Regions from separate parts of the Aeromicrobium jepli genome, predicted to be linked through region 2. Evidence: riboswitches for the same ligand, from Rfam matches in the RefSeq annotation. Region 2 holds a riboswitch; the other holds the start of a gene.

Region 1 (15,734 bases), on a different contig from region 2:
CGCCTACGTGACCGACCGCGGGACCGAGGTCGCCGTGCACCCCTTCGAGGGGCCGTGGGTGACCGACACGGTCCGCCGCATCCAGGCGCTCAGCGACGAAGGCGTGGACCTGGGCATCGTCGTGTGCGGCGTGAAGTCCGCGTGGGTCACCCGCACCGACCGCAAGTTCCTCGACCAGGTGGAGCCGTACTACCGCCGTCTCGAGATCGTCGACGACCTCACGGCCGTCGACGACACGGTCATCAAGCTCGCCGTGCACGACTTCGGCGACCTCGAGGCCGTGACCGCGCCGTTCCTGCGCGAGCACGCCCAGCCGAACCCCGTGGCCGTCTCCGGGGCGCACTGGGTCGACGTCATGGCCGAGGGCGTCGACAAGGGCCTCGCGGTGCGCGAGCTGCAGGCCGAGATGGGCATCGACGCGACGCAGACGATGGTGTTCGGCGACTACCTCAACGACTACGAGATGCTGCAGGCCGCCGACTGGTCGTTCGCGATGAGCAACGCCCACCCCGACATCCTCGACGTGGCCAACTACACCGCGCCACCGAACTCGGAGAACGGCGTCATCCGCACCGTCCGCGCGGTCCTTGGTCTCTGAGGAGCCGGCCCGCGGATAGGGTCGGGGCGTGAAGGTCCAGCCGTCTCCCGAAGTGGCCGCCGCCCTGAACGAGGGACGGCCCGTCGTCGCCCTCGAGTCCACGATCATCAGCCACGGGCTGCCGCGCCCGGACAACCTCGCCGCGGCGCGTGAGTTCGAGGAGATCCTGCGGTCGCAGGGCGTCACTCCCGCCACGGTCGCGGTGCTCGACGGCGAGCTCAAGGCCGGCCTCACCGCCGACGAGCTGCTGCGGATCGCGAACGAGGACATCCCCAAGCTGACCGTCCGCGACCTGCCCGTCGTGCTGGGGATGGCCGGCAGCGGCGCCACCACCGTCGCGGCGACCTCGTGGATCGCCGACCGCGCGGGCATCCGCGTGTTCGCCACCGGCGGCCTGGGCGGCGTGCACCGAGGTGCCGCCGAGACCTTCGACGAGTCCGCCGACCTCACGGTGCTGGCCGACATCCCGATCACGGTCGTCTCGGCCGGGGTGAAGTCGATCCTCGACATCCCCGCCACGCTCGAGCGGCTCGAGACCCTGGGCGTGATCGTCCTCGGCTTCCGGACCAAGGAGTTCCCCAGCTTCTGGCTGACCTCGTCGGGCCACGAGTTGGACTGGCGCGCCGAGGACGCGTTCGCGGTCGCCGCCGTGATGCACAGCCGCGACGCGATGGGCCTGCGCTCGGGCATCGTCGTGGCGAACCCCCTCCCCGTCGAGAAGCAGCTCGATCCGCGCGTCCACGACGAGGCGCTCGCGCAGGCGCTGGAGGAGGCGGACCAGCAGCGGCTCTCGGGCAAGGAGGTCACGCCCTTCCTGCTCAAGCGCATCGTGGAGCTGACCGACGGCCGCAGCCTGGCGGTCAACCTCGACATCGCCCGCAACAACATCGAGGTCGCGGCGCGGATCGCGAAGGCGGCGGTGGAGTACCCGTGATCCTCGTCGTCGGGGACGTCGTCGACGACATCGGCGTCCTGCCCCTCGAGCCGGTCGCTCCGCGCAGCGACACCCGCGCCCAGATCCGCATGACGCCGGGCGGCTCGGCCGCCAACACCGCCGCCTGGCTCGGCTTCCTCGGCGCCCCCGCGCGCTTCTTCGGCAAGGTCGGCGTCGACGGTGTCGAGCGGCACGGTGCGGCCCTGCGCGACCACGAGGTCGACCCGCGGCTCGTGGCCGATCCGGTGTTGCCGACGGCCACGATCGTGCTGACCCTCGACGACGACGCCGACCGCACGATGTACGTCGACCGCGCCGCCAACGGCACCCTCACGCTCGACGACCTCACCGACGACCTGTGGCCGGACGTCGACTGGCTGCACCTGACCGGATACACGTTCTTCGACCCCGAGACGCGTGGCGTCGCGATCGAGCTCATCGCCGAGGCCAAGCGCCGCGGCGCGGGCGTGAGCGTCGACCCCAGCACCACCGCGTTCCTGCGCGAGGTGACTCCCGAGGCCTTCCTGGAGTGGACGGGCGGCGCCGACCTGCTGCTGCCGAACCTCGACGAGGCGCGCCTGCTGGTCGGTGCCACCGGGCCGTTCGTCGACTTCGACGCGCTGACGCGCATGTACCCGCACGTCGTCGTCACGCTCGGCTCGATGGGCGCCGCCTACGTGGCCGGCCCGACCCGCGAGCAGGTCGCCGCGCCCCGGGTCCAGGTGATCGACACGACGGGAGCGGGCGACGCGTTCAGCGCGGGCTTCCTCGCCGCGTGGGTGGAGCAGCGCGACCCGCGCGCGGCCCTGCAGGGCGGCATCGGCGCCGCCAGCCGCTGCGTGCAGCAGCGTGGCGCGCGCCCCTGACCGGACGGTCTCGGGGACCGATCTTGTGCCTCCTGGGCCCATATCTGAGCCTGAGTGGCACAGGATCCGCGCCCGCGCGTGGTCGCGCATGAGAACGGCCCGCCCCACCGTGAGGTGGAGCGGGCCGTGTCGGTGACGGCACTCAGGCCTTCGTGTCGTCCTCGTCCTTCTCGGAGGCCGCCTGGGTGGCGGACTCGCTCAGCTCGGCACCGGAGGGATTGGCGTCCGACAGCGGCGCCGTGTCCTCCGAGACCGGGTCCGCCACGGGCGCGTCCTCGACCGGGGTGATCGAGGCCAGCTCCTCCTGCTCGGACGTCGGCTCGGCGTGCTTCTCGGCCGGCAGCTCCGGACGCGAGTCGTCGTACACGACGGCCTCGGCGTCCGGGTTGGTCGAGTCGCCCACCTCGGGGTGCGGCTCCGGGCGGGGCTCGTCCTGCGAGGCCGTGTGGTGCGCCTCGGACTCGTGCTCCTCGATCGCGTCGAGCAGCGAAGGCTGCTCGTGATCGGCCTTCACCTCGGAGGACGCGGGGGTCGGCTCCTCGGTGACCTCGGGCTCGGCGGCCGGGGTCTCCTCCTCGGCGGCGGGCTCGTCGGGCTCGCTGACCTCGGCAACCGGGGCCGCCTCGGCCTTCGCGGCCGGCTCCTGCGCCGGCTTCTTCTCGTCCGGCACGTTCGCGTCGCCCTCGGCGGCCGCGCCCGGGTCGGACTCGGCCGGCGTCGGATCCTCGCGGACCGGCTCGGGGTCGGTCTGCGCCGGCTCGGACTCGTCCTCGGTCGCGACCGCGACGGGCTTGGTGCCCTCGTGGTCGGCCGCGCCCTCGGGCGTGGCGTCGCCCTTCTCGAAGATGCCGCCCGCCGTGCCCTCGTCGTCGACCGCGATGTTGTGCTTGGCCGCCATCTCGGCGTCCTCGGCGCGGCTGTCGCCCTCGGGGTTGTCGAGGTCGTCACCGGCGTCGGTCGGCGCGTCGGCCGACTCGTGCGCGTCCGCCGACGGGCCGACCTCGGCCGTGTCGGTGATCGTGCCGGGGTCGGCCTTCGCCTCGGGGCCGGGCTCGGCGTCCGTGGGCTCGTCGCCCTCGGCCGTCGCGGCGGCGGCCGTCACGGCCTCGGCCTCGGCGACGACGTCCTCCTCGGAGCGCTTGACGGCCTGCAGCAGCAGCTGCGCGACGTCCAGCACCTCGACGTTGACGAGCGACTCGTCCTCGGCCTGCTTGGCCGTCAGGCCGTCGGCCAGCATGACGCGGCAGAAGGGGCAGCCCACGGCGATCTGCTCCGCACCGGTGCCGATGGCCTCCTCGGTGCGGTTGATGTTGATCCGCGAGCCGATCTTCTCCTCCATCCACATGCGCGCGCCGCCGGCGCCGCAGCAGAAGGAGCGCTCCTTGCTGCGGTCCATCTCGACGTAGTTCGCGCCCGTGGCGCCGATCAGCTCGCGCGGGGGCGAGTAGACCTGGTTGTGGCGGCCCAGGAAGCACGGGTCGTGGTACGTGACCTTGGCCTGGGGAGCGGCGGACGCGACCGGCTTGAGCTTCTTCTCGCGCACGAGGCGGTTGAGCAGCTGCGTGTGGTGCACGACCTCGAGCTCGACGCCGAGCTCCTTGTACTCGTTCTTGAGCGTGTTGAAGCAGTGGGCGCAGGTCGAGACGACCTTCTTGACCTTGGTCTCCTCGAAGACCGCGACGTTCTCCATCGCGAGCTGCTTGAAGACGATCTCGTTGCCCGCGCGGCGAGCCGAGTCGCCCGAGCAGGTCTCGCCGTCACCCAGCACCGCGAACGAGACGCCCGCGATGTTGAGCAGCTCGGCGACGGCCTGCGTGGTCTTCTTGGCGCGGTCCTCGAAGGCGCCGGCGCAGCCGACCCAGAACAGCCACTCGACCTCGTCGAGGGACTCGACGTCGACGCCGACCTGCTTGACCTCGAAGTCGAGGTCCTCGGCCCACTTCATGCGGTCGCGCGGGTTCATGCCCCACGGGTTCCCCTTGCGCTCCAGGCCCTTGAAGATGTTGTTCAGCTCGGCCGGGAAGTTGGACTCGACGAGCACCTGGTAGCGGCGCATGTTGTCGATGTGGTCGACGTGCTCGATGTCGACGGGGCACTGCTGGACGCACGCGCCGCAGTTGGTGCAGGACCACAGGACGTCGGGGTCGATGACGCCGAACAGGTCCTCGGTGCCGATGAGCGGGCGCTCCAGCTCGCGCTGCTGCTCCTCGCTGAGCGACTCCGGGTCCTCGCCCAGGAGCGGGATCTTGGCGTAGGCGTGCTCGCGCAGGCCCATCATGAGCAGCTTGGGCGACAGCGGCTTCTCGGTGTTCCACGCGGGGCACTGCGACTGGCAGCGGCCGCACTCGGTGCAGGTGGAGAAGTCGAGGATGCCCTTCCAGCTGAAGTCCTCGACCTTGCCGACGCCGAGCTTCTCGAACTCCTCCTCCTCGAGGTCCTCCATCTTCTCGAGGTCGAGGGGCTCGCCGCCCACGTACAGCGGCACCAGGGCGCCGAGCGCGGTGCCGCCGTCGGCCTCGCGCTTGAAGTAGATGTTGAACCAGGCCAGGAAGCGGTGCCAGGCCACGCCCATCGTCAGGTTCTTGCCGATGACCATCAGCCAGACGGTGGCGGAGAGGACCTTGACGAGGGCGATGAGCGAGATGGCGGCCTCGAGGCCGGTGACGGACATGCCCGACCAGAGGGTGTCGCCGATCCAGCCGGTCAGCGGGAAGTGGAAGTACGAGGCGTGGTCGTCGCCCTCGATCTTCATCAGCTGGTACTCGGCGCCGCGGATGAGGATGCCGGCACCGCACTCGAGCAGCACCATGGCCTCGACGAAGTAGGCCTGGCCGAAGCGCGAGCCGAAGAAGCGGCTCTTGCGGCCCTGCGCGCGCGGGTGGTTGCGCTGGCGGATGACGATGAGCGCGATGATGCCGATCAGGCCGAGCCAGGCGATGGCCTCGCTGACCCACTCGAAGAGGAAGAAGTGGCCGATCAGCGGCAGCACGAGGTGCGGGTTCCAGACCTGCAGGTAGGCCGTGGCGACGGCCGTGCTGAGGATCATGAAGCTGAAGAAGACGGCCCAGTGCAGGATGCCGACCCACGTCCACTGGAGCATGCGCGTGTGGCCGAGGACCTCGACGAGCATGTTCTTCGTGCGGCGCGCCGGGTCGTCGGTGCGCCCGTACGCGGGACCGCCGGTGCGGATGACGCCCAGCATGCGCTTGATGCCGGGCGCGAGGAAGTACACCGCCGCGGCCGTCGCGAGAAGCGTCAGCACTCCGGCGATGATGTTGATCGGGTCCATGCCGATTCCTCTCGGGGGGTCGAGCAGTTTGTTGATGACCCTAATGCGCTGCGCAGAACTCGGCGCACTAAGGCAAGCCAAAGCCGAGTCTGATGTTACCTGTCAGTAGCAACGGGCACGAACGCCACGGCCGCGAGCGGGAAGATCGCGGCCACGCCGAAGGCCCAGCCGTACCCCGCGTGCTGGACGACGGCGCCCATGAGCGGCGGGACGGCGGCCGACGTCAGGTACTGGCCCGTGTTCTGGAAGCCGAAGGCGCGTCCCGACCAGCGGGGCCCGGCGATCTCGGCGACGGACGTGAACGCCAGCCCGTTCGGCGCGACCGTGACGACCGCGGCGAGCACCATGAAGGCGATCGCGACCGGCGACTCGCCCAGGACCGCGAGCGCCACCATCGTCACGGTGACGACGGCCGCGACCTGCCGCATCGGCCCGAGGCGGTCGCCGATCCGGTCCGACCACCAGCCGATCGCGATGCGGCCCGCGGCGCCGAGCACCTGGGAGGACGCGTAGAGCAGGCCGGCGGCCGACGCGCTCCAGTCGTGGCGCTCGATGAGCCACAGCAGCATGAAGGACCACACGACGTATTGCGGGATGACGAGCAGCGCGGACGCGCCGTGGATGCGCACGAGTCGCCGGTCGCCGCGGTACGGGTTGGCGGCCGCGTCGCTGCCGACGTGCTCGGGGCGGGGCGGGTCGACCACGCTGAGGCCGACGAACGCGGTCGCCACGACCGACGTCGCCAGGCACAGCACGAGCGTGCCGACGATGCCGCGCGACTCGGCCCAGGCGGGCACGACCAGGGCCGCGAGACCGACGCCGAGCGGCAGGCCCGTCTGGCGGATGCCCATGGCCAGGCCGCGACGGTGTGCCGGGAACCAGCCGACGACGAGGCGGCCGCTGGCCGAGTTCGAGCTCGCGGCCGCGACGCCGCACAGCACGAAGCCGGCCGCCAGGACGAGGACGCTGTCGCGCTGTGCGCCGACCAGGGCGACGGCGCTGCCGGCGACGAGCACGAGCAGTCCCGAGGTCAGCGAGACTCGCTCGCCGACGCGGTCGACGATCGCGCCCCACGCGACGAGCGTCAGCAGCGTCCCGACCGTCGGAGCGGCCGCCAGCGCGCCGCTGGCCACGAGGGACAGGCCCTCCTCGAGGTGCAGGTGGGCGATGAGCAGCAGCGGCGTGCTGACGACCGCCGTCGCGGTGACCTGGGCGGCCATCGCGGCGGCGAGCATCAGCCACGGGCTCGGGCGGCCCCTCATCGACGCCCGGCTGGGCGGCTCATCCCAGTGCGCCGAGGTGCGCCAGCGCCTGCTTGAGCAGCACGCCACGACCGCCCTCGAGCTCCTCGAGGATCGCGGGGCTGAGCGCCTCCTCCGGCGTGAGCCACGACAGCTCCAGCGCGTCCTGACGCGGGTCGCACTCGCCGGTCACGGCGACGACGTACGCCAGCGCGACCGCGTGCTGGCGCGTGTCGTACATCGGCGTGACGCCCGGCAGCGGGAAGTACTCCGCGACGGTGAACGGCACGATGTCGGCCGGCAGCTGCGGGAAGGCGGTGGGGCCGAGGTCCTTCTCGAGGTTGCGCATGAGCGCCGTGCGGATGGGCTCGCCGTGGAGCACGCGTCCCGAGACGAACGAGCGGGCGAGCGCTCCGGTGGTGGACCCGCGCAGCAGCAGGCCGACCTGCTCGACCTGGCCGAGGCTGTCGAGGCGGACGGGCACGGCCTCCACGTAGAGGATCGGGACGCGGGAACGGGTCTCCTCCAGCTGGAACTCCGAGAGCCAGCCGGGATTCGGGTCGGGGGTGCGCACGGAGGGCATGGGCCCATTGTGGTCGATCGCGCCGACGGTGCCCGGAAGTGAACGTGACACTGGGGTTGTCACTGTCAGTTACACGTCCTATGGTGAGGTGGATCACACGACGTCGCGCGGCCGGTCTCGGGCGTGCGCGCATCACGTTCTGAGGGGAATCACCGTGAGCTTGTCCTTCCTTCCGTCCCGCCGCGTGACCGCGGCGGCGGCCGCGATGATGGTCGCGGCCGGCGGCGCCGTCGGTGCCGGGATCTTCAGCCCGGCGGCTGCCGACCAGAAGCTCGAGAAGAGCTTCGACTACAAGTGCCAGGTGGTCGCCGGCGGTCTGGACCTGGGTGAGCAGGCGATCGGCGTGACGGCCTCCACGACCGTCCCGGACAGCGTCGCCCCGGGCGACGTCATCCCGCCGACCCCGGTCAACATCACGCTCAAGATGCCCGAGCTGCTGCGCTCATCCACGACGATGCTGCTCGGCGGCCGCGAGGCCGACGGTGCGTCGACCGACTCGTCCGTCACCCTCACCACGGGCGGCCAGACCACGACGATCCCGATCCCCAACCTGGCCGCCGGGCGCACGCCGATCCCGCAGCAGTCGGGCGCGGACTGGCTGATCCCCGCCGCCGGCACCGTCCCGTCGATCACGACGCCGGACTACGCCGTGGACACGGTCGTGGTCGGCATGCCCGCGACGTTCAACATCGCCGCCACGATCTACAAGGCGGACAACTCCACGATCCCGTCGACGCTGTCGTGCAAGGGTCCCGGCGACCTCGCGCTCGGCTCGATCGCCGTGTCGGGCCCGACGACGGAGCCCACCACCGAGCCCACGTCGGAGCCGACGACGGAGCCGACGACCGAGCCGACCACGGAGCCGACCACGGAGCCGACGACGGAGCCCACGACCGAGCCGACGACGGAGCCCACGACCGAGCCGACGACGGAGCCCACGACCGAGCCCACCACGACGCCCACGGATCCGCCGCCGGCGGAGGACGTCGACCTGTCGAAGGAGTTCGCCTACGACTGCAGCGTCACCGCCGGCGGGCTCGACCTCGGCCGCCACGAGATCGGCGTGCTCGCGGAGACGACGGTCCCCGGATCGGTGCGACCCGGCGAGCTCATCGCCGAGCGCGGCGTCGACATCACCCTGACGATGCCCGAGCTGCTGCGGGAGTCGACGGTGACGCTCCTCAAGGGCGAGGCGGCGGACGGCGCCTCGACGGACGCGGCGATCACCCTGACGACGGGGGGCCAGACCTCGACGGTCGCCATCCCGAGTCTCAGTGCCGCTCGCACGCCGATCCCGCAGCAGGCGAACACCCCGTGGCTGATCCCGGCGAAGGGCACCGTCCCGGCCATCCGGGTCCCGGCGTACGCCGCCGACTCGGTCGCGCTCGGCATGCCCGGCACGTTCAGCGTCGCCGCGAAGATCTACACCAGCTCGAGGACGCTGGACGCGAGCCTGGCCTGCAACGGCCCGGAGGACCTGGGCCTGGGCGACATCACCGTGTCGGGCGAGCCGGTCACGGACCCGACGGACGAGCCCACGACGCAGCCCACCACCGGCCCGACCACGCCGGCCCCGACCGAGCCGACCACCGAGCCGACCACCGGCCCGACCACGCCGGCCCCGACGGACGAGCCCACCACCGAGCCCACCGACGACGCGGGCGACGTGCCGGTCGAGCTGGTCGGTCCCGACGTGGTGGCTCCCGGCGACGCGATCACCTTCTCGTTCACGGACGAGTGGATCGGCAAGACGGTCCGGTTCGAGCTGCGCTCCGAGCCCATCAACCTGGGCACCCGGGTCGTGGACGTGTCGGGTCAGGCCTCGGTGCGGATCCCGACCACGGCGCCGGCCGGCTCGCACACCGTGCGGGTGTACAGCAGCTCCGGTGCCCTGATCGCCGCGGTCCCGATCGAGATCGAGGCCGCCGCCGATGACGCCGCCACGACCGACGGCGACGACGACTACTGGACCAACGACGTCCTCGCGTCCGCCGGTGGTCCGGGAGTCGGCATCGCGGTGCTGGGCGGCGCGCTGCTGCTCGGGGGCGCGGGCGCGATCGCCCTGCGCCGGCGCACCAGCCGCGGCTGACGCGGACGGCAGGGGAGCGGGAGCGGGTCTCACGACTCGCTCCCGCTCCCCTTCCGCGTCCCCGCCGGGCTAGGCTGGAGGCACACGACAGGGGAGCGCCATGCAGAGGGCGCTGAGAGTGCGGATCCGCCGCAGACCCTTGAACCTGCTCCGGTTAGCACCGGCGAAGGGAGTCACGATGACATCTGCTGTCCGTTCCACCACCCGCTACCGCACACTGGACCTCGTCACGATCGCCCTGTTGGGCGTCGCGTTCGGCGTCGTCTTCTGGGGATGGGGGAAGCTGTACGACCTGATCGACCTGGGCGCGGCGGTCGGGTTCAAGCCCGCCGCCGGCCTCCTGGCCGGCACCTGGCTCATCGCCGGCGTCGTCGGCGGCCTGATCGTCCGCCGGCCCGGCGCCGCGTTCGCGACCGAGCTCGTCGCCGCGATGGTGTCGATGTTCGTCCTGGGCGGGACGGCCTGGGGTGGCACGGTGCTGCTCTCCGGCATCGTCCAGGGCCTCGGCGCGGAGCTGGTCTTCGCGGTGTTCCTCTATCGCCGGTTCGACGTCCTCACCGCCATGCTCGCCGGCGCCCTGTCGGCGGCGTTCGCGACGTTCTACGAGTGGAAGTACTACTGGGTCGACTGGGACCTGCCGTGGCGCCTGGCCTACCTGGGCTTCTTCGTCACCTCGGGCGTCGTCATCGCCGGCCTCGGCGGCTGGCTGCTGGTGCGCTCCCTGGCGCGGGCGGGAGCGCTGGACTCCTTCCCCGCCGGCCGGCCGTGACGCCGTGACGATCGCGTTCCGCGACTACTCCTGGACGCCGCTGCACGCCTCTCGTCCCGTGCTCGACCGCCTCGACCTGGCGGTCGGGCCCGGGGAGCGGGTGCTGCTCGTCGGCCCCAGCGGCAGTGGCAAGTCGACGGCGCTGCACGCGGTCGCGGGCGCGCTGGGGACGACGCTCGTGGGCGAGTCGCGCGGCGAGGTCGAGGTGACCGGCCGCATCGGCATGGTCACCCAGAACCCGTCCTCGTCGATCGTGGCGGACCGCATCGGGCGTGACGTCGCCTTCGGTCCCGAGAACCTCGGGCTGTCCCGCGACGAGATCTGGCACCGGGTCGAGGAGTCGCTCGAGGCGGTCGACCTGCGCTACGGCCTCGACCGGTTCACCAGTGCGCTGTCCGGAGGGGAGCGGCACCGCCTCGCTCTCGCGGGAGCGCTGGCCACGCGACCGGACGTGCTCCTGCTCGACGAGCCCACGTCGATGCTCGACCCGGACCTCGCGGTCGAGGTCCGGGACGCGGTGCTGCGCGTCGTGGGGGAGCGGTCCCTCGTCGTCGTCGAGCACCGCTTCGAGCCGTGGCTCGAGCACGTCGACCGCGTCATCGTGCTCGACCGGGGCCGGATCGTCTTCGACGGGACGGTCGCAGACTTCCTGACGGCGGGCGTCCCCGACGAGCTGTGGATGCCGGGCCGGCCCGCGCCGGTCCCCGCCGCGGTGCCCGAGGACCTCGTGCGACCCGCCGGCCCGGTGGTGGTGGAGGCGCACGACCTCGTCGTTGACCGGGTCACGCGCACCCTGCGCGGGACCGAGCGCACGCGCGCGGTCGACGGGCTCAGCCTGTCCCTGGCGGCGGGCACGACGACCGCGCTCGTGGGATCCAGCGGTGCCGGGAAGTCGTCGGCGCTCCTCGCGCTCGGCGGCCTGCTGCCGCCCACGGCGGGCCGCGTCGTCGCGCCGGACGAGGTCGGCTGGTGCCCGCAGGATCCCGAGCTCGGCTTCGTCGCCCGCACGGTGCGCCTCGAGCTCGAGGCCACGCCTCACGCGCTCGGCCGCGGTGTCGACGTGGACGCCCTGCTCGAGGTCATCGGGCTGGCCGGTCGCGGCGACGACCACCCGTACCGGCTCTCCGGCGGCGAGCAGCGCCGCCTCGCCCTGGCCGCGGCGACGGCCCACCGCCCCGGGCTCGTCCTGGCCGACGAGCCCACGGTCGGCCAGGACCGGGGCACGTGGGCGCTCGTCGCCGGCTGGCTCGCGACGGCTGCCAGCTGCGGTGCGACGGTCGCCGTGTCCACGCACGACGCCGACCTGCCCCGCGATCGCGACGTGGTCATGAAGGCCGGAGCGGTGATCGCATGACCGGTGTCATCACGCGGTTCAACCCGCTCGTGCTGATCGCGATGGCGCTCGCCCCCGCGCTGGGCTCGCCGGCCATCCGCACGATGCCGGTCGCCGTGACGTGCGTCGTCCTGCACCTCGTGGTCATGGCCCTTCTGGTCCCGTCGTGGCGGTACCCGGCGCTGTGCCTCGCGCTCGTCGCGCTGCCCGTGGCCAGCATCATGTGGTCCACGTGGTGGCTGGGCGGTCGCGACCTCGAGGTCGCGACGGTGGCCGGGATGCGGACGTTCGTCATGGCGTGGCCCGGCGCCGTCGCGGTCGGATACCTCGACGTCGCCCGGCTGGGGGACTACCTCGCGCAGAGCCTGCGGGTCCCGGGCCGCTTCGCGGCGGCGCTGTCCGCCGCCCTGCAGCGGGTGGGTGGCGCGTGGCAGGCATGGCACGACGTCGACCGCGCGCGGCGTGCGCGCGGCCTGCCCCGCCGGCCGTTCGCCATGGCCTTCACGCTCCTGGTGCACACGATGCGCGACGCGACCCGCACCTCGATCGCCATGGACGCGCGGGGGTTCGCCACGGCGCACCGGCGGACGTGGGCCGAGCCCGCGACATGGACGACCGTGGACCGAGGCGCCGTCCTCGGTGCCGTCGCGCTGGGCGCGCTCCCGGCTCTCCTCGCGCTCATGTGACTCACGAGTATCAAAGCCCGTCTGCGTGGCTTGCGTCACATTGCAACTTCTGGTTACAGTCATCTGGCCCACGCCTTCCCGGAGGCGCGGACCCGAGGTGTCACCAGTCGTGAAGTGAGGGAACCATGCGCCTGAGCGCTCCTGTTCGTCGAGGCCTGCGCGGCCTGGCCGCCGGCACCGTCGTGGCGGCCGGCATCGTCTCCCTCCCCGCGGCCGCGAGCGCGGCCCCGGCGAAGGTCGAGCGCGTCCCCTACGCGTGCACCGCGACCAACACGACGATCGACCTGTCGCTCGACGGCACGCAGCAGTTCTACGTCACGGCCGAGACGAACCTGCCCGACCGCGTGCAGCCCGGTGACACCGTGCCGGCGACGGACACGACGCTCACGCTCGACCTCTCGGTGAAACTCGTCAACCGCCTCATGGGTCCGATGAAGGTGACCGACGTCAAGGGCTCCTCGACCACCAACGTCGACCTCAAGGGTGTCGCGCCGGGCGGCGAGGTCAAGACGATCAACCAGCAGGTGAAGGGCCCCAACGGCGAGCCCGGCCCGCTGGTCAAGGACTGGGTCAAGCTCGTCAAGGACCAGGAGGTCTCGATGGTCGCGAAGGGCAAGGTCGACGCCGTCCCGGTGCCCGAGGTGCCGGACGGCAACGGCCTCATCTACGTCCAGACCCCCCAGTCGTTCGTGCTGCACTCGGAGATGACGCCCAAGGTTGTCGGCAGCATCGGCGAGGCCGACCTGGAGTGCGTCCACGGCACGGTCCAGGCGGGCAACACGGTCAAGGAGGGCGATCCGGCCGAGCGCGTGATCGGCACGATCGCGCTCGGCGCGGGCTGCTCCGAGACGGACTGCCCGCTCCCCGCGGACAGCGGCACCGGCGGACCCGGCCCGACGGACCCCGGATCCGGTGACGGATCGGGCACCGACCCCGAGGTGATCGACCCGGTCGTGCCGGACGACGAGACCGTCATCAGCGACAGCGGCTACACGTGGGAGGACACCGACGGCGACGGCGTGGCCGACACGCAGGTCCCCACGAGCACGTCGGCCGAGACGACGTCGCTGCCCGCCACGGGGTCGCCGGTCGCCGCGGGCTTCGCCGGACTGTTCGGGATCCTCCTCGCGGCCAGACTCGCCCTCGGGGCCCGCGCCCGGCGCACCGGAGCCTGATCCGGACGAGTTCCTCGAGGTGACCGGCGGCGGTCACCGTCCCCCTGAGAAGGAGCCCCATGGGTGTCGAAGTACGCGTCGAGGGCCTGACCAAGGCCTTCGGCAGGCAGACGATCTGGCGTGACGTCACGCTGACGCTGCCCGCCGGGCAGATCAGCGTCATGCTGGGCCCGTCCGGCACCGGCAAGTCCGTGTTCCTCAAGGCGCTGATCGGACTGATCAAGCCCGACGAGGGACACATCTTCATCGAGGGCACCGACATCGCGACGTGCAGCGAGCGCGACCTCTACGAGATCCGCAAGCTGTTCGGCGTGCTGTTCCAGGACGGCGCCATGTTCGGCTCGATGACGCTGTTCGACAACGTCGCCTTCCCGCTGCGCGAGCACACGCGCAAGAACGAGACCGAGATCCGCGACATCGTCATGGAGAAGATGTCGATGGTCGGCCTCGTCGGCGCCGAGAACAAGCTGCCCGGCGAGATCTCCGGCGGCATGCGCAAGCGTGCCGGCCTCGCCCGCGCGCTCGTCCTCGAGCCCGAGATCATCCTGTTCGACGAGCCGGACTCGGGCCTGGACCCGGTGCGCACGGCCTTCATCAACCAGCTCATGGTCGACCTCAACGCCCAGACCGAGGCCACGTTCCTCATCGTCACGCACGACATCAACACGGCGCGCACCGTGCCGGACAACATCGGCCTGCTCTACCACCGGCACCTGTCGATGTTCGGCCCGCGCGAGATGCTGCTCTCCAGCGAGGAGCCCGCCGTGCGCCAGTTCCTCAACGCCCAGACGGTCGGCCCGATCGGCATGAGCGAGGAGAAGGACGCCGACGAGCTGGCCAACGAGGACCACAGCACCCTGCCGCCGCTGCCGCCGATCCCGCTGCAGCTGTTCCCGTCGGACGGCCGCCCGCGGGCCACGCAGGCCGAGCCGGGCGCGTGGTGCGCGGCGAACGGCGTCGTCCCGCCGCCGGGCTCGTTCGAGAACGACGGCTCCGGCTTCATGGCGCCCTCGCCGCAGGCCATCGGCGGTCCGCGATGAGCGTGATGACCACGGTGACCGCGCCCCTGGCGACGGTCGGCCGGCTCTTCGCCTTCGGCACGGACGTCCTGCTGGCCGTGTTCCGCCGGCCGTTCCAGTTCCGCGAGTTCGTCCAGCAGGCCTGGTTCATCGCGTCGATCACGATCATCCCGATCGCGCTGGTCGCCATCCCGTTCGGCGCCGTCGTGGCCCTGCAGACGGGCAGCCTCGTGCAGCAGTTCGGCGCGCAGTCGTTCGTCGGGTCGGCCGCCGTGCTGGCGGTCCTGCGCGAGGCCGCGCCGATCGCCACCGCGCTTCTCGTCGCGGGTGCGGGCGGCTCGGCGATCGCGGCGGACCTCGGCGCGCGCAAGATCCGCGAGGAGCTCGACGCCATGATGGTGCTGGGCATCGACCCGATCCAGCGACTCGTCGTGCCCCGCGTGCTGGCGTGCATGCTCGTCGCGGTGTTCCTCAACGGGCTGGTCAGCGTCGTCGGCGTGCTCGGCGGCTACATCTTCAACGTCGTGCTGCAGGGCGGCACGCCCGGCGCCTACCTCGCGTCGTTCACCGCCCTCGCGCAGACGCCCGACCTCTACCAGGGCATGGCCAAGGCCCTCGTGTTCGGCCTCATCGCCGCCCTCGTGTCGACCTACATGGGCATGCACGCCGACGGCGGCCCGCAGGGCGTCGGACAGGCCGTCATGGAGTCCGTCGTCATCACGTTCCTGCTGCTGTTCCTAGCCAACTTCGTCATGAGCGCGCTGTACTTCCAGCTCGTCGAGCCGAAGGCGATCTGACGTGCCGGCCGCCGTGAGGAACGCGTACCAGCGCCCGCTCTCCGTCCTGGACGAGCTCGGGCTGCAGCTGGCGTTCTTCCTGCGCACCATCGCGTGGATCCCGCGCGTGGTCGTCAGCTACCCGCGCGAGATCCTGCGCCTGCTGTCGGAGGTCACGTTCGGTCGCGGCTCGCTCGCCGTCATCGGCGGCACGGTCGGCGTCATCACGGCGATGTCGTTCTTCACCGGCATCGAGGTCGGCATGCAGGGCAACAGTGCCCTCGAGCAGCTCGGCACCAGCGCGTTCGCCGGCTTCTTCTCGGCCTACTTCAACACCCGCGAGATCGCCCCGCTCGTCGCGGGGATCGCGCTCGCG
Region 2 (15,734 bases):
CGCCCTGCGAGTGGCCGGCCACGGCGACCGGCGGGTACGCCGCGACGTCGAGGCCCTGGCGCGAGAGCGCGTGGAGTCCGGCCAGCTGGGCCAGGACGATGCCCGGCACGGAGGCGGCGGGCGCGGTGACGTCGGTGGGCAGGCCCGGGGCGTCGTCGTCCTCGGCGGACTCCCCCACCGCCAGCACGTCGACCCACGCGACCGGGTCGAACGGCACGCCGACGCGCGCCAGCTCGGTCGCGACCGGGCCGACGAGCCGCTCGGCGCGGCGGGCGAGGTCGGCGATCTCGGCCTCGAGCGCGAAGTCGCGCACGAGGTCGGCCAGCGGCTCCAGCCAGGCGCCGCCCTGGCCGCCCAGGACCAGCGCCCACGGGGTGCCCGAGCGCAGGTCGTCGAGCAGGCTGTCGGGGCGGCGGGAGGTGGCGGGGACGGAGGGCACGGAGGTGTCGAGCGTCGTCATTCCTCTATCGTGCCATGAACGTGAGGCTTTCCTCATCTTTGACGTGAGGAAGTCCTCATGTTCTATCTCACATTGACGAGACGGGCCCTTGTGCGCAGGCGACCGTGAGTTCTGTAACCGTGCGTTGCACACAGCGTTACGCACAGATTGGGGACAACCGCGCGGCGAAATGTGCCCGAAAGCACGAACGCCCCGGCCCTCTCGCAGGCCGGGGCGTTCGTACAGCGGGTGGATCAGACGCCGCCCGTGAGGGTCAGGCCACCGTCGATCGTGAGGCACTGCCCGGTCACCCAGGCGGCGTCCTGCGACAGCAGGAACGTCACGACGCCGGCGATGTCCTCCGGCAGGCCGAGCCGCTTGAGGGGGTACGCCGAGGCGACCTCCTCCTCGCGACCCTCGTACAGCGCACCGGCGAAGCGGGTCTTGACGACCGCCGGGGCGACCGCGTTGACGCGCACGGTCGGCGCGAGCTCGAGCGAGAGCTCCTGCGTCACGTGGATGACCGCCGCCTTCGACGCGCCGTACATGCCGATCATCGGCGCCGGCTTGAGGCCGGCGACCGAGGCGATGTTGACGATCGCGCCGCCGTTGTCCTTGAGCGAGGCGGCGTACGCCTTCTGCGCCCACGACACGGCGGACAGCACGTTGACCTCGAAGATCTTGCGACCCGCGTTGAGGTCCATCTCGATCATCGGTCCGTAGGTCGGGTTGATCCCGGTGTTGTTGACCAGGAAGTCCAGCCCGCCGAAGTGCTCCACGGCCTTGGCGATCGCCTCGTCCTGGTGCGCCGTGTCGTCGGCCGGCCCCGCGACCCAGGCCGCGTTGTCCGGGCCGAGCTCGGCGACCGCGGCCTCGAGGGCCTCGGTCTTGCGCGCCGTGATGACGACCTTCGCGCCGTCGTCGACGAGGCGCTGCGCGACACCGAGGCCGATGCCGCGCGACGCACCCGTGACGATCGCGACCTTGCCTGCGAAGCGACCCTCGGTCACGAGAGGCGCTCCAGGACCATGGCCATGCCCATGCCGCCGCCGACGCACATCGACTCGACGCCGAACTGCTTGTCGTGCCACTGCAGCGAGTTGATCAGCGTCGACGTGATGCGCGCGCCGGTCATGCCGAACGGGTGACCCACTGCGATGGCGCCGCCGTTGACGTTGAGCTTGTCCATCGGGATGCCGAGCTCACGCGCCGAGCCCCACGACTGGGACGCGAACGCCTCGTTGATCTCGTACAGGTCGATGTCGTCGATGCCCATGCCCGCGTTCTTCAGCGCGGCCGGGATCGCCTCGACCGGGCCCAGGCCCATGACCTCGGGCGACAGGCCGGTCACGGCCGTCGACACGATGCGCGCGAGCGGGGTCAGGCCCAGCTCCTTGGCCTTCGTGTCGGACATGATCACGACGGCGGCGGCGCCGTCGTTCAGCGGGCAGGCGTTGCCCGCCGTGACGGTGCCGTCAGGACGGAAGACCGGCTTGAGGGCGCTCAGGCCCTCCATGGTCGTGCCCGCACGCGGGCCGTCGTCCTTGTTCACGACCGTGCCGTCGGGCAGCGTGACCGGCGTGATGTCCTTCGCCCAGAAGCCCTCGGCGATGCGCTGCTCGGTGAGGTTCTGGCTGCGCAGCGCGAACTCGTCCTGCTCCTGGCGGCTCATGTTCAGGTACTGCGCGACGTTCTCGGCCGTCTGGCCCATCGCGATGTACAGGTCCGGCAGGCTGCCGCCCTCACGCGGATCGGTCCACGTGTCGGCGCCGCCCTCGGCGCGCTTGGCCGTGCGGGCGACGGCGTTGGCGAACAGCGGGTTCTCGGTGCCGGGGACGTCGGCGAAGCCGTGGGCGAAGCGGCTCACGGTCTCGACGCCGGCCGAGATGAAGACGTCGCCCTCGCCGGCCTTGATCGCGTGGAACGCCATGCGCGTCGTCTGCAGCGAGCTGGAGCAGTAGCGGTTGACCGTCACGCCGGGCAGGTGGTCCATGCCGGACAGCACGGCCACGGCGCGCGCCAGGTTGTGACCGGACTCGCCGGCCGGCTGGCCGACGCCCAGGTGCAGGTCGGTGATGTCCTTGCGGTCGAGACCGGGCACCTTCGCCAGGGCCGCCTCGACCATCTGGACCGCGAGGTCGTCCGGACGCATGTCCTTGAGCGACCCCTTGCCGGCGCGGCCGATGGGCGAGCGCGCGGTCGAGACGATGACTGCTTCGGGCATGTTCTTGCCTTTCTTCGGGGTTCGAGAGAGCGGGCTCAGAAGCCCAGGTCCCGGCCGATGAGCTCCTTCATGATCTCGTTGGAGCCGGCCCAGATCTTGGTCACGCGGGCGTCGCGCCAGGCGCGGGCGACGCGGTACTCGTTCATGAAGCCGTAGCCGCCGTGCAGCTGCACGCAGTGGTCCAGGACCTCGTTCTGCGCCTGCGAGCTCCACCACTTGGCCTTGGCCGCGTCGGTCGAGGAGAGCCTGCCCTGCGCGTGCGCGGCGACGGCGGCGTCGACGAACGCCTCGGCGACCTCGATCTGCGTCACGAGCTCGGCGAGCAGGAACTTGTTGTGCTGCAGCGAGCCGATCGACTGGCCGAACGCCTTGCGGTCGTGGCAGTACTGGATCGTCTCGGCGAGGATCTGCTTCGCGTGCGCGACGTTGCTGACCGAGCAGCTCAGGCGCTCCTGCGGCAGGCGCTCCATCATGTAGATGAAGCCGCGGTCGACCTCGCCGAGGACGCGGTCCGCGCCGACGCGGACGTTCTCGAAGAACAGCTCGGCCGTGTCGGACTCCTCCTGGCCCACCTTGTCGAGCTTGCGGCCGCGGCTGAAGCCCTCGTCGGTCGCCTCGATCGCGAACAGCGTGATGCCCTTCGCGCCCTTCTCGGGCGAGGTGCGCACGGCGGTGAGGACGAGGTCGGCGGAGAAGCCGTTCGTGATGAAGGTCTTGGAGCCGTTGATGACCCACTCGTCGCCGTCGCGCACGGCGGTGGTGCGCAGCGCCGCGAGGTCGGAGCCGCCGCTGGGCTCGGTCATGCCGATCGCGGTGAGGATCGAGCCGTCGGCGCAGCCGGGCAGCCAGCGCTCCTTCTGCTCCTGCGTGCCGAGGTCGACGATGTACGGCGTCGCGATGTCGGAGTGGATGCTGACGCACGACGCGAGCGCGGCGCTGACCTTGCTGAGCTCCTCGGCCCAGACCGCGTTGAAGCGGAAGTCCTCGGCACCGGCGCCGCCGAACTCCTCGGGGATCTCCAGGCCGAGGAAGCCCTCCGCGCCCGCGGCGGTCCAGAACTCGCGGGGGAAGGCCTTCGCCGCGACGAACTCGTCCGCGAAGGGGCGGGCGTGCTTGTCGAGGAAGGCGGCGCACGAGGCGCGGAAGTCCTCGTGGTCGGCCGAGTAGATCGTGCGGTCCATGCTGTCCTCTCGCGTGGAACGGGGTCGTTCGTGGGACGCGCCGTCCGTGACTAAGCGCTTGCTTAGTGTGACATTCCTGCGTCATGCTGTCCACCATGAGCACCGACCCGGCACCCGGCCGCGACCGTTCCGCCGCGACGCGCGAACGACTGCTGGACGCCGCCGTCGACGCCTTCGCCACCTCCGGCTTCGCGGGCACCACCACGCGCGACATCGCCGCCCGTGCCGGCATGAGTCCCGCCGCGGTCTACGTGCATCACGCGACCAAGGAGGACCTGCTCTTCGAGATCTCGCGCCGCGGCCACCGCTCGGCCGTCGAGATCACCGAGAAGGCGTACGCCTCCACCGAGGACCCGGTCGAGCGCATCCGCGCGATCGTGTCCGAGTTCAGCCGCTGGCACGCGATCAACAGCCGCGTGGGGCGCATCGTGCAGTACGAGTTCGACGCCCTCACCCCCGAGCACCGGGCCGAGATCGCCGAGTCGCGCCGCGCCAACGAGAAGATCATGCGCGACGCTCTCGAGGCCGGCGTCGAGGCGGGCGTGCTCGCCGTGGGCGACGTCAAGGGCACGGCCCTGGCCCTGCTGTCGATGAGCATCGACCTCGTGCGCTGGTACCACCCCGAGGGCCAGATCACCCCGGACGACATCGCGAAGCTGCACGGCGAGCTCGCCGTCCGCATGGTCGCCGCGTCCCGCTGACGCGGCGCGCCGGCTCACACCGCATCCACCCACGACGAGCCCACCGGGGTGCGTGCTGGTCCCGCGCACCGGGGCGGTCTAGCCTGTCGCTGAGACACGGGGTGCCCCTCGAGGGCTGAGATCACACCCGTCGAACCTGATCTAGCTCGTACTAGCGAAGGGATGTCGCGATGCTGCGCACACCTGATGACCTGCTCGACTTCACCTGCGAGGCCCTGGCGCGCGTGCGCGACCGGGCTCCCCTCGTGCAGTGCCTGACCAACGCCGTGGTGACCAACCACACCGCGAACGCCCTCCTCGCGCTCGGCGCGGCTCCCGCGATGGTCGACGTGCCCGAGGAGGCCGGCCCCTTCGCCTCCGTGGCCGGGGGCGTCCTGATCAACCTCGGCACGCCGAACGCCGAGCAGCGGACGGCCATGACGGAGGCCGCCGAGGCGGCCGTCGCCGCCGGGACCCCGTGGGTCCTCGACCCGGTGGCGGTCGGTTCGCTGCCCGTCCGCACCGCCCTCGCGCACCGGCTGCGTGACCTGGGACCGACGGTGATCCGGGGCAACGCCTCCGAGGTCATCGCGGTCTCCGGCGCCGGCGCGGGCGGGCGTGGTGTCGACGCGACCGACGACGTCGAGGGTGCCGCCGACGCCGCCACGGCGCTGGCGGCGGCGACGTCCGGCGTCGTGGCCGTCTCCGGGCCCGTCGACCTGGTGACCGACGGGGAGCGTGTCGCCCGCGTCGCGAACGGCGACGTCCTGCTGACTCGCGTGACGGGAGCCGGCTGCGCCCTCGGCGCCGTGATGGCCGCGTTCGCCTCCGTCGACGACGATCGCTTCGCCACGACCGTCGCGGCGACGGTGGTCTACACGGTCGCGGCGGAGCTCGCCACGAAGCACGGGGACGCGCCGGGCAGCTTCGCCGTGGCGTTCCTGGACGCCCTGGCGACGGTCGACCGGAGCGATCTCACGGGACGGGCGCGGCTGTCGTGACGCTCGATCTCTCGGTCTACCTCGTCACGGATCCCGGGGCGGCGGCCTCGCGTGGGCGGCGGGTCGTCGACGTCGTCGCCGCCGCGGCGACCGCGGGCGTCACCGCGGTGCAGGTCCGCGAGAAGGACGCCGACGCCGCGGACTTCCTCTCGACCGTGCTCGACGTGGCCGCGGTGCTGCCCGAGCGGGTGTCGCTGTTCGTCAACGATCGCGTCGACGTGTTCCTCGCCGCGCGGGCGCGGGGCGCACGCGTCACCGGCGTCCACGTCGGGCAGGCCGACCTGCCACCGGCCGTCGTGCGCGAGCTCGTCGGGCCGGATGCCGTGATCGGCCTCAGCGCCGCGACGCCTGACGAGCTGCGCGACGCGCAGGCCGACCCCGGACGGGTTGACTACGTCGGCATCGGGGTGCTGCGCGCGACAGCCACCAAGAGCGACGCGCCGCCCCCGCTCGGGCTGGCGGCCTTCTCCCGGCTCGCGGCGACGACGCGCCTGCCCGCCGTCGCGATCGGCGGCGTCACGGTGGACGACGTGGGCCCACTGCGGGTCGCCGGCGCAGCGGGCGCCGCGGTCTCGTCCGCGGTCTGCGCGGCGGATGATCCCGCGGACGCAGCGCGCCGGCTCGCCGCGGCCTGGGCGGGCGCCGCATGAGCGCGCCGGTGCAGGTGCCGCGCGTCCTGTCGATCGCCGGAACCGACCCGACCGGGGGCGCGGGGATCCAGGCCGACCTCAAGAGCATCGCGGCCAACGGCGGGTACGGCATGGCCGTCGTCACGGCGCTGGTGGCCCAGAACACCCAGGGCGTCCGCTCGGTGCACGTGCCTCCGGTCGCCTTCCTGGCTGAGCAGCTCGAGGCGGTCAGCGACGACGTGGCGATCGACGCGGTCAAGATCGGGATGCTCGCCGGCAGCGCCGTGATCGAGACGGTCGCCGCGTGGCTGGACCGCGTCCGCCCGCCGGTCGTGGTGCTCGATCCGGTGATGATCGCCACGAGCGGCGATCGCCTGCTCGACGCCGAGGCGGAGCAGGCGCTGCGCGACCTGGTGCCGAAGGTGGACCTCATCACCCCCAACGTGCCCGAGCTCGCGGTGCTGGCCGGCCGGCCACCGGCGCACACGTGGGAGGCGGCGCTGGGCCAGGCCCGCGACGTGGCCGAGTCGACCGGCGTCCTCGTGCTGGCGAAGGGCGGCCATCTCGACGGTGAGTCGGTGCCGGACGCGCTCGTCCCGCCCGACCGCGATGCGCCCGTCGCCGAGTTCCACGGCACCCGGATCCACACGACGAACACGCACGGCACGGGGTGCTCGCTGTCGTCGGCCGTCGCCACGCGTCGCGCGCGACTCGGCTCATGGGAGCTCGCCACCGCCCAGTCCAAGGACTGGCTGGCCGAGAGCATCGCGGGCGGCGCCGACCTCCACGTCGGGCGCGGCGCGGGGCCCGTCAGCCACTTCGCCGGCCTGTGGGACCGCGCGGGAACATGACGACGGGGCCCGCGGCGCCCTCGGGGGGAGGCGCCACGGACCCCGTCGGGTCTGGTGGGCTCAGGCCTGCAGGACGGCCTCGGCCGTGATGAGCAGCGTGATCTTGTCGCCGATCATGACCTTGTCGCCCTCGAGCGGGATGTTGAAGTCGATGCCGAACTCCTTGCGGCTCAGCTGACCCTTGGCCTCGACGCCGACGCGCGTGCCGCCCCAGGGGTCCTTGCCCTCGCCGAGGAACTCGACGTCGAGCTCGATCGGCTTGGTGACGTCCTTGATCGTCAGGTCGCCGGTGACGACGAAGTCGGTGTCGCTCTTGCGGACGACGCCGGTGGAGACGAACGTCATCGTGGGCGTGCTCTCGACGTTGAAGAAGTCGCCCGAGCGCAGGTGGTTGTCACGGTCCTCGGTGCCGGTGTTGATCGAGGACAGGTCGATCGTGGCGGTCGCGCTGGAGGCGGTGACGTCCTCGGCGGTGACGATGGTGCCCTCGAACTTCTCGAACTTGCCGCGCACCTTGCTCATGATGTGGCGGACCGTGAAGCCGATCTCGGTGTGCGTGGGGTCCAGCTGCCAGGTGCCGGGGGTGATGTCGCTCATGGGGTGTCTCCTGAAGTCTGTGGTTGATCGTTGTTGATCGTTCAACAACATTCACGCTAGCACGTCGTTGAACTTTCAATCAAGTACTTGAACGGATAAACTAGATCACATGACCGATCTGCCCATCGCCGCCGTGAACGAGACCCGCTGGCTCGACGAGACCCAGCAGCGGGCGTGGCGTTCGTTCCTGGGCGGCACGACGGTCCTCATGGACCGTCTCGACCGCGACCTGCGCACCGAGCACGGACTCTCGATGTCGGAGTACGAGATCCTCGTGCGCCTGTCCGAGGCGCCCGATCGGTCCATGCGCATGGCCGATCTCGCGGCCGCCATCTCGCACTCGCGCAGCCGCATCACCCACACCATCAGCCGCCTCGAGCGCGACGGGATCGTCCTGCGCACGCAGTGCGGCACCGACGGCCGCGGCGTCACCGCCGTCCTGACCGACAAGGGCTTCGAGCTGCTCGCCACCGCCGCCCACACCCACGTCCGCGGCGTGCGCGAGTACCTGGTCGACCAGTGCTCCGACGAGGACCTCGCCGCCACGAAGCGCGTCATGGACGCGATCCAGGCCGCCATCGGAGGTCGCACGTTCTGAGGACACCGCCGCCTGAGGGACCCTAGGGTTCACGGGTGAGCATCCCCGCCCGGCGACTCCCGGTCGCCCTGGCCCTGGCCGCGCTGCTGAGCGCCGCGGCGTACGCGTCGTGGGTCGGCCTCTCCGCGTGGCAGGCCTCGAAGGTCCGGATCACCGCGTCCGAGCTGCTCACGTGCGCCGACCCCCGATCCGTCGTGACGAGCGACGAGGAGAAGGGCTGGGACGCCGAGGAGGACCCCGCCGACCTCCAAGGCGCGGTGCAGGTGGTCAAGCTCGATCGGCGGCTCGACTGCATGCTGCGGACGCAGGTCGTCAACGAGGCGAAGGTCGACGTGGTCGTCGAGCGGCTGACCTGGCCGTTGCTCGGGCCGAGGAACGACTACGGCGCACGGGTCTCGTGGAGCCACCAGGGCGGACCCGAGCTCACGCCGAACAGCGGCCTCGACGCGACCTTCGACGTGACCGGCTACGACGCCCTCGAGCCCGACCTCAACCAGTTCGCGGTCCGGTTGACCTTCGCCCCAGGCTGTCAGTCGCCGGGGGTCGGATCGATCAGCGAGTCACCTCGGGCGACCATCAGCGTCCTGGGACGCCGGCACACGATCACGGCCGTCGGTCAGGGCGTCGGGTACGCCGGCACACCCGACACGAACTGCGACACGGACGTCAGCGGGTCCTGAGACACGGCGAAGGCCCCCGGCGTCCGCCGGGGGCCTTCGCCGTGTCGACCTCAGTCGCGCGTCAGGCGGCGATGCGTGACGCGGTGCGGGCGGGCCGCCTCCTCGCCGAGGCGCTCGATCTTGTTGGCCTCGTAGGACGCGAAGTTGCCCTCGAACCAGAACCAGTTGCCCGGGTTCTCGTCGGTGCCCTCCCACGCCAGGATGTGCGTGGCGATGCGGTCGAGGAACCACCGGTCGTGGGACGTGACCACGGCGCAGCCGGGGAAGTCCAGCAGCGCGTCCTCCAGCGAGGACAGCGTCTCGACGTCGAGGTCGTTGGTGGGCTCGTCGAGCAGCAGCATGTTGCCGCCCTGCTTGAGCGTCAGCGCCAGATTCAGTCGGTTGCGCTCACCACCGGAGAGCACGCCGGCCTTCTTCTGCTGGTCCGAGCCCTTGAAGCCGAACGAGGCGACGTACGCACGCGAGTTCATCTCGAAGTTCGCGACCTTGATGAAGTCCAGGCCCTCGGACACGACCTCCCAGACGTTCTTGTTGGGGTCGATGTTCGCGCGGTTCTGGTCGACGTAGCTGATCTGCACCGTCTTGCCGACCTCGAGCTCGCCGGAGTCCGGCTCCTCGTTGCCCGTGATCATGCGGAACAGCGTGGTCTTGCCGACGCCGTTGGGTCCGACGACGCCCACGATGCCGGCGCGCGGCAGCGAGAAGCTGATGTCGTTCCACAGGGTGCGGCCGTCGAACGACTTCGTCAGGTTCTTGGCGTCCAGCACGACGTCGCCCAGGCGCGGGCCGGCCGGGATGTTGATGTCGGTGGTGTCGATCTTGCGGGCCTTCTCGGCCTCGGCGGCGAGCTCCTCGTACCGCTGCAGGCGCGCCTTGCTCTTGGCCTGGCGGCCCTTCGCGTTGGAGCGGACCCACTCGAGCTCCTTCTCGAGCATCTTGGCGCGCTTGGCGTCCTTCTGCCCCTCGATCTTGAGGCGCTCCTTCTTGGTCTCGAGGTACGTCGAGTAGTTGCCCTCGTAGCCGTGGATCTGGCCGCGGTCGACCTCGGCGATCCACTCGGCGACGTTGTCGAGGAAGTACCGGTCGTGGGTCACGGCCAGAACGGCGCCCGGGTAGGACTTGAGGTGGCCCTCGAGCCACTGCACGCTCTCGGCGTCCAGGTGGTTGGTGGGCTCGTCGAGCAGCAGCAGGTCGGGCTGCTGCAGCAGCAGCTTGCACAGCGCGACGCGGCGGCGCTCACCACCGGAGAGGTTGTCGACGAGCGCGTCGGTGGGCGGGCAGCGCAGCGCGTCCATGGCCTGCTCGAGGCGGCTGTCGATGTCCCACGCGTTCGTGTTGTCCAGGAACGTCTGCAGGTCGCCGGTCTCGGCCATGAGGGCGTCGTAGTCGGCATCGGGCTCGCCCATCTCGGCGTACGCCTCCTCGAGGCGCTTCATCTTGCCCTTGATGTCGGCGACGGCCTCCTCGACGTTCTCCAGGACCGTCTTGCCCTCGGTCAGCGGCGGCTCCTGCTGCAGCATCCCGACGGACGCCTCGGGGTCGCGGACGATGTCGCCGTTGTTGGGCTGGTCGAGGCCGGCCATCAGCTTGAGCAGCGTGGACTTGCCCATGCCGTTGGGGCCCACGACACCGATCTTCGCCCCGTGCAGGAACGAGAGGGAGACGTTGTCGAGGACGACCTTGTCGCCGTGGGCCTTGCGGACGTTGCGCAGAGAGAGGACGTAGTCAGCCATGATGCGCCCCAGCCTAGCCAGCGCGACGGAACCGCGGGGTTCCGGCTACTGGCCGGCGGTCGCCAGGCCGGTGCGCCAGCGCTCGTAGCGCTCGAGCTCGGCGCGCAGCCGGGCCACGACCGCACGCTCGGTGGTGCGGTTGATCGCCTCGGTCAGCTTGGCCTCGGCGCGGGCCCCCGCGCGTCTGGCCGCGGCGGCGCCGAGCCACCGGGACACCACGGTCAACGCGATCCCGAACAGCAGGCCGCCGACGACCAGCACGATCGGCAGGCTCATCCCGAGCGGTCGGGGCGCACCCGCCCACGGGTCGGGGTCGACGAGTCCGGCGACGGCGGCGATCGACCAGCCGAGGCCGAGGACGACGGCGGCGAAGGTCAGCCACTGCAGCATCGCGACGCCGGTCCACCACGCGGGGCGCTTCGACAGTCCGAGGTCGACGGACGCGACCGCCTCGTCGAGCTCGTCGATGACGTCGCGCGCCCCCTCCCCCGCGACCGCGTCGAGGACCGAGGCCCGCCAGGCGCGGGACATGCCGTCGGTGGCCTCCTCGGCGGCCTCGCGCAGGGCGAGGTCGGCCCGGGCGCGCTGCACGGACGGCGAGATCGGCATGGCGCCGGCCACGGCGTCGCGGGCCGAGCGGCCGATGCCGAGCTCGCGCAGCGGGTCGTTCCGCAGCCGGCCGACCCAGCCGATGACGGGCCAGTCGGTGGCGACCGCCGCACGGCGCGCCATGGAGTCCTCGACGGCGTCGGCGATCTGCGGCACGCCGGCGCACGTCACGAAGGTCTCGACCAGTCCGTCGCGCGTCGCACGGTCCAGTCCGGGGACGGGATCGACGCCGCCGACCCGCGCGAGCTGGCGGGCGACGAGCCGCACGTCCGCCACGAGCCGCGCCTGCGACGCGTTCTTGGAGCGGATGCGGCGGCGGATCTCCTCGCGCAGCTGCGCGATGCCGGTGCCCTCGGTGGCGCTCGTGGCGATCACCGTGACGCCGCCCAGGCCCTCACGGTCGAGGATGTGCTCGAGGTCGTTGACCGCGGTCTTGAGGTCGGTCTCGCTGAGGCGGTCGGCCTGGTTGAGCACGATGATCGAGGCGTCCTTGTGCGTGGCCAGCGGGTGCAGGTAGCGCGAGTGGACCGCCGCGTCGGCGTACTTCTGCGGGTCCAGCACCCACACGAACAGGTCGGCGTACTGCGCGACGTGGTCGACGAGCTCCTGGTTGGACTGCACGATCGAGTCGTGGTCGGGCAGGTCGAGCAGGACCAGGCCCTCGAACTCGTCGTCCTGGGGCGCGTCGAGGATGCTGCGGCGCGCGATCTGGTCGCGCCGGGCGACGCCGATCCAGTCGAGCAGCTCGGTGGCGCCGGACGGACCCCACGCGCAGGCGAGCGCGTTGGACGTGGTGGGGCGCAGGTAGCCGACCTCGGCCAGCTCCAGGCCCGTGAGGCGGTTGAACAGCGAGGACTTGCCCGAGCCCGTCGACCCTGCGAGCACCACGACGGTGTGCTGGGTGGACAGCTCGAGCCGCTCGACCGTGTGCGCGAAGGTGGCCGCGGCGGGGTCGGTGTGCTCGGGGTCGATGACGTCCTTGGCCGCGTCGAGGGCCGACCGCAGGGCGGTGACGCGATCGTCGAGTCCGCTCATCGGCGTCTCCTCCCTCGGGGCTCGTCCACGGCGGCGATCGCCGCCTCCAGCTGCCAGTGCGCGTTCTCCAGCTCGGCCTGGTCCGGCAGGAGCGTCAGGAACCGGTCGGCCTCGTCGGCGAGCAGCTCCTCGATCCGGCGTGAGAGGTCCTTCCCCGCCTGCTCGGCGAGCCGGCGCACGGCCTGGTCGCCGAAGACCGCGTTGAGGACGGCCTGGCCGGCCGCGGCGGTGCCGCCCGCGATGCCGAGCTCCGCACCCGTGAGGCCCGCCGTCCCGGCGAAGACCACGACCATGAGCGTGACGCCCGCGGCGTTGACGCCGAGCGAGAGCGCGCGCGCCTTCGCCTTCTTGTCGGCGCCCTGGTCGGACACCAGCTCGAAGACCGACTCGCGCCACTCGCGGGCGATCCGCTCGGCCCGCACGCGCACGTCGCGCGAGGCCCGGTCGAGGCCGCGCCGCGAGTCGAGCAGGTCCTGCCCGGCCGCCGTGCCGTCCCACGCCCGGGCGGCCTCCTCGGCGGCACGCTCGGCGCGGTCGAGGATCAGCAGGTGCAGCCCGGACAGGGCGGCCTCCTCGACCTCCTCGGGCTTGGTCGGGGTGCGGCGGAACAGCCGGTCGCGCCACGAGCCGACGGTGCGCTCGAGCTTGCGGAAGATCTCGCCCGAGCCGACGAAGTCCTGCCAGCGCGCGAGCACCTCGCCGCGCAGCATGGACCCGTCCGTGGCGGCGGTCATGAGGTCGGCGTGCGCCGCGTGGTAGACGGTCTCGACGTCCTTGCGCAGCTGCGCGGCGGCCTGGACCTGGCGCTGCAGCGCGGCCTCGAGCTGGCGGGACGCCTCGACGTCGTGGCGGATCGCGCCCTGCAGGGTGGCCAGGACGATCTCACGACGCTGCACCTCGTCGGAGGCCAGCTGGCGCAGCCACATCGTGATCTGCTCGACGTCGCCCGCGGGCAGCACGCCCTCGCCGTCGGGCGTCGACTCCGGCACCGAGAACAGGGCGACGTCGGACAGGCCGTGCTCGCTCAGCATCCGCGCCAGGTGGCGGCGCACGTCGACGAGCGCCTCGGGCGAGGTCCGGTCCAGCACCACGGCGACCGACGCGTTGCGCTCGGAGGCGCGGCGCAGGTAGTCCCACGGCACCTGGTCGGCGTAGCGGGCGGCCGAGGTGACGAACAGCCACAGGTCCGCGGCGCCGAGCAGCTGCTCGGCCATGTCGCGGTTGGTCTCGTCGATCGAGTCGAAGTCGGGGGCGTCCAGCACCGCGATCCCGGGCCACAGCGTGGACGTGGCGACCTGGCGGATCGTGTTGGCGCGGCGGCTGCTGGAGCCGGTGCGCGCGAAGTCGGGCAGCACGCGGCCCGAGCGGAACCACTCGGTGTCGGCCGGGTGGTGGACGAGGACGGGCGTGCGGGTGGTGGGCCGCAGGACGCCCGTCGCGGTGACGCGGCGACCCACGATCGAGTTCACGAGGGTCGACTTGCCGGCGCCCGTGGAGCCGCCGACGACGACGAGCAGGGGTGCCTCGAGGTGCTCGAGCCGGGGCACGACGTAGTCGCCGAGCTGCTCGGAGATCTCGCGCTGGAGCGCCCGGTCGCGGTCGACGCCCGGTACCTCCAGTCCCAGTGGTAACTCCACTACCGCGGCGGCGAGACCGGACAATCCGCGCAGGAGACCGTCCTGTCCCACGGCATTGGGTACGGGAACAGCGGTCGGCTCAGTCATGTCGGATCAGGACAAGGGTAGTCCAGACGCCGCCGGCAGGTGCCCGTTCGGGCCACAGCGGTCGTCTCAGGACGCGTTGACCGGGCGGGCCTCGTCGACCAGCATGACGGGGATGTCCCGGCGGACCGGGTACGCCAGTGCGCAGCCGTTGCACACGAGCTCGTCGGCCTCGGCGTCCACGAACAGGCCGGAGCGGCACTGCGGGCACACGAGGATCTCGACGAGGGCGGGATCGAGGTTCACGGGACCACCGTAGCGGAGTCGTCGCGCACGAGGCGCAGAACGGGGCCACCGTCCTGCTGCGGCGCCTCGGTGGTGGGGCGGCCGGCCTCGCGGACCGCCTCGGCGAGCGCGACGAGGTCGTCGTGCGTGGGCTCGGGCTCGACGAACTCGGGCGCCAACCGGACGACGCTCCAGCCCTGCGGCGCCGAGAGCCGCTCGGCGTGGGCCGAGCACAGGTCGTAGGCGTGCGGCTCGGCGTAGGTGGCGAGCGGGCCCAGGACGGCGACGGAGTCGGCGTACACATACGTCAGCGTGGCCACCGCGGGGTTCGGGCAGCCTGCGCGCGAGCATCGACGTTGCAGTCCCACGAGGGCGAGGTTAACCCGCCGGGCCCAACGGTCGCAGTAGGCTCACCGGATGGCCCGCGAACCCGCTCCCCGACGACGCGAGGTCCACGGGCCGCGCCCGGGCAGCGCGCGCGACCGGCGCGGTCGCGGTCCTCGCGGCGTGATGTCGCTGCCGGGCCCGCTGTCGCCCGACGGGGTGCCGGCGCACCGCACGCCGCGTGTGGCGTTCGACGACCTCGTCGCCGAGATCCTGACCCGCCTCGACCCGCACTTCGAGCGCGAGCCCGACCACGTCGAGGTCGCCGTCGAGGAGGCCCCGATCCTGCCGCACGGCTGGGACGACCCGGTCCCGCGCAGCATCGTCACCACGGCGCCGGGCGGCTTCCGCATCGTGCTCTACCGGCTGCCGATCATCGGGCGCGTCCGGTCCGCCGAGCAGCTCGAGGACATGGTCTGGACCGTCCTGCTCACCCGCCTGGGCGAGGTCTGGCACCACGACCCCGAGGACCTCGACCCCCGCTGACCGGCCGGCCCCCGCTCGGGCCGCCCGCTCCGTGTTCCGCGAGTGGCGCAAAGATGCCCGCCACTCGGCGAGTGGCGGGCACTTCTGCGCCGCTCGCGACCCCGGTTCGCGCCACTCGCGGCAGCGAGGACTCAGCGCACGGACACGCCGGGCGCGACCACGGTCACCGGCGCGGGCCGCAGCGGCGCGGCCGCCAGGCCCTCCCCGGCCGTTCGCCACAGGCCGCCCATGACGCTGTCGCCCTCGGCGGGCGTCACGACGACGTAGGCCGCGAATCGATCCTTGGGCGCCGGCAGCGAGCGCGACGTTCCGGGCTTGAGCGTGACCTTCTCACTGCCGAGCGGATCCATCCGCACCGAGAACGACTCCACCGTGACCTCAGCGGCCTCGTCGCCCGCGGTCAGCGCGAGCCGTACCGGGAGGCCACCCATCCGCACGGGCGCGATGGCCGGGCCGGTGATCTCGGCGGACCGCACCACGCGCGCGATGTCGCCGTCGGCCACGGTCGCCGAGGCTACGACCGGCAGGTCCGAGGTCACCGCGAGCGACGCGCCGTCCAGCTCGATCGAGCCCGGGACGTCGATGACGCGTGTCGACTCCGGCTCGACCGTGACGTCCTCGAGTCCCTCGGCGGCGAAGGATCCCGACTCACCACGCACGG

Evidence for each region. A riboswitch is a leader RNA that binds a small molecule or an ion and turns the genes downstream of it on or off. The one in region 2 is predicted to bind thiamine pyrophosphate.
Region 1: it holds a riboswitch for thiamine pyrophosphate, as region 2 does, so the genes downstream of both, AB3M81_RS00590 (ECF transporter S component) here and thiM (hydroxyethylthiazole kinase) in region 2, are expected to answer to the same signal.

The regions. Positions count from the first base shown of each region.
Region 1 covers NZ_JBFOKO010000001.1:120,224-135,957, forward strand. The annotation lists gene AB3M81_RS00555 (HAD family hydrolase) at 1-598, shown strand, start outside; gene AB3M81_RS00560 (pseudouridine-5'-phosphate glycosidase) at 627-1,532, shown strand; gene AB3M81_RS00565 (carbohydrate kinase family protein) at 1,529-2,398, shown strand; gene AB3M81_RS00570 (heterodisulfide reductase-related iron-sulfur binding cluster) at 2,541-5,687, opposite strand; gene AB3M81_RS00575 (MFS transporter) at 5,783-6,949, opposite strand; gene AB3M81_RS00580 (DUF4916 domain-containing protein) at 6,969-7,511, opposite strand; gene AB3M81_RS00585 (DUF6801 domain-containing protein) at 7,666-9,600, shown strand; TPP riboswitch at 9,680-9,789, shown strand; gene AB3M81_RS00590 (ECF transporter S component) at 9,779-10,369, shown strand; gene AB3M81_RS00595 (ABC transporter ATP-binding protein) at 10,374-11,723, shown strand; gene AB3M81_RS00600 (energy-coupling factor transporter transmembrane component T family protein) at 11,720-12,388, shown strand; gene AB3M81_RS00605 (DUF6801 domain-containing protein) at 12,514-13,563, shown strand; gene AB3M81_RS00610 (ABC transporter ATP-binding protein) at 13,623-14,603, shown strand; gene AB3M81_RS00615 (MlaE family ABC transporter permease) at 14,609-15,379, shown strand; gene AB3M81_RS00620 (MlaE family ABC transporter permease) at 15,393-15,734, shown strand, end outside.
Region 2 covers NZ_JBFOKO010000008.1:13,552-29,285, forward strand. The annotation lists gene AB3M81_RS14460 (fatty acid synthase subunit beta domain-containing protein) at 1-460, opposite strand, end outside; gene AB3M81_RS14465 (SDR family oxidoreductase) at 694-1,449, opposite strand; gene AB3M81_RS14470 (acetyl-CoA C-acetyltransferase) at 1,446-2,663, opposite strand; gene AB3M81_RS14475 (acyl-CoA dehydrogenase family protein) at 2,699-3,844, opposite strand; gene AB3M81_RS14480 (TetR-type transcription factor C-terminal domain-containing protein) at 3,940-4,545, shown strand; TPP riboswitch at 4,633-4,725, shown strand; gene thiM (hydroxyethylthiazole kinase) at 4,716-5,525, shown strand; gene thiE (thiamine phosphate synthase) at 5,522-6,175, shown strand; gene thiD (bifunctional hydroxymethylpyrimidine kinase/phosphomethylpyrimidine kinase) at 6,172-7,005, shown strand; gene AB3M81_RS14500 (YceI family protein) at 7,066-7,602, opposite strand; gene AB3M81_RS14505 (MarR family winged helix-turn-helix transcriptional regulator) at 7,712-8,200, shown strand; gene AB3M81_RS14510 (hypothetical protein) at 8,236-8,880, shown strand; gene ettA (energy-dependent translational throttle protein EttA) at 8,931-10,613, opposite strand; gene AB3M81_RS14520 (GTPase) at 10,659-12,257, opposite strand; gene AB3M81_RS14525 (dynamin family protein) at 12,254-13,981, opposite strand; gene AB3M81_RS14530 (Trm112 family protein) at 14,048-14,224, opposite strand; gene AB3M81_RS14535 (DUF3499 domain-containing protein) at 14,221-14,571, opposite strand; gene AB3M81_RS14540 (metallopeptidase family protein) at 14,621-15,073, shown strand; gene AB3M81_RS14545 (DUF5719 family protein) at 15,205-15,734, opposite strand, start outside.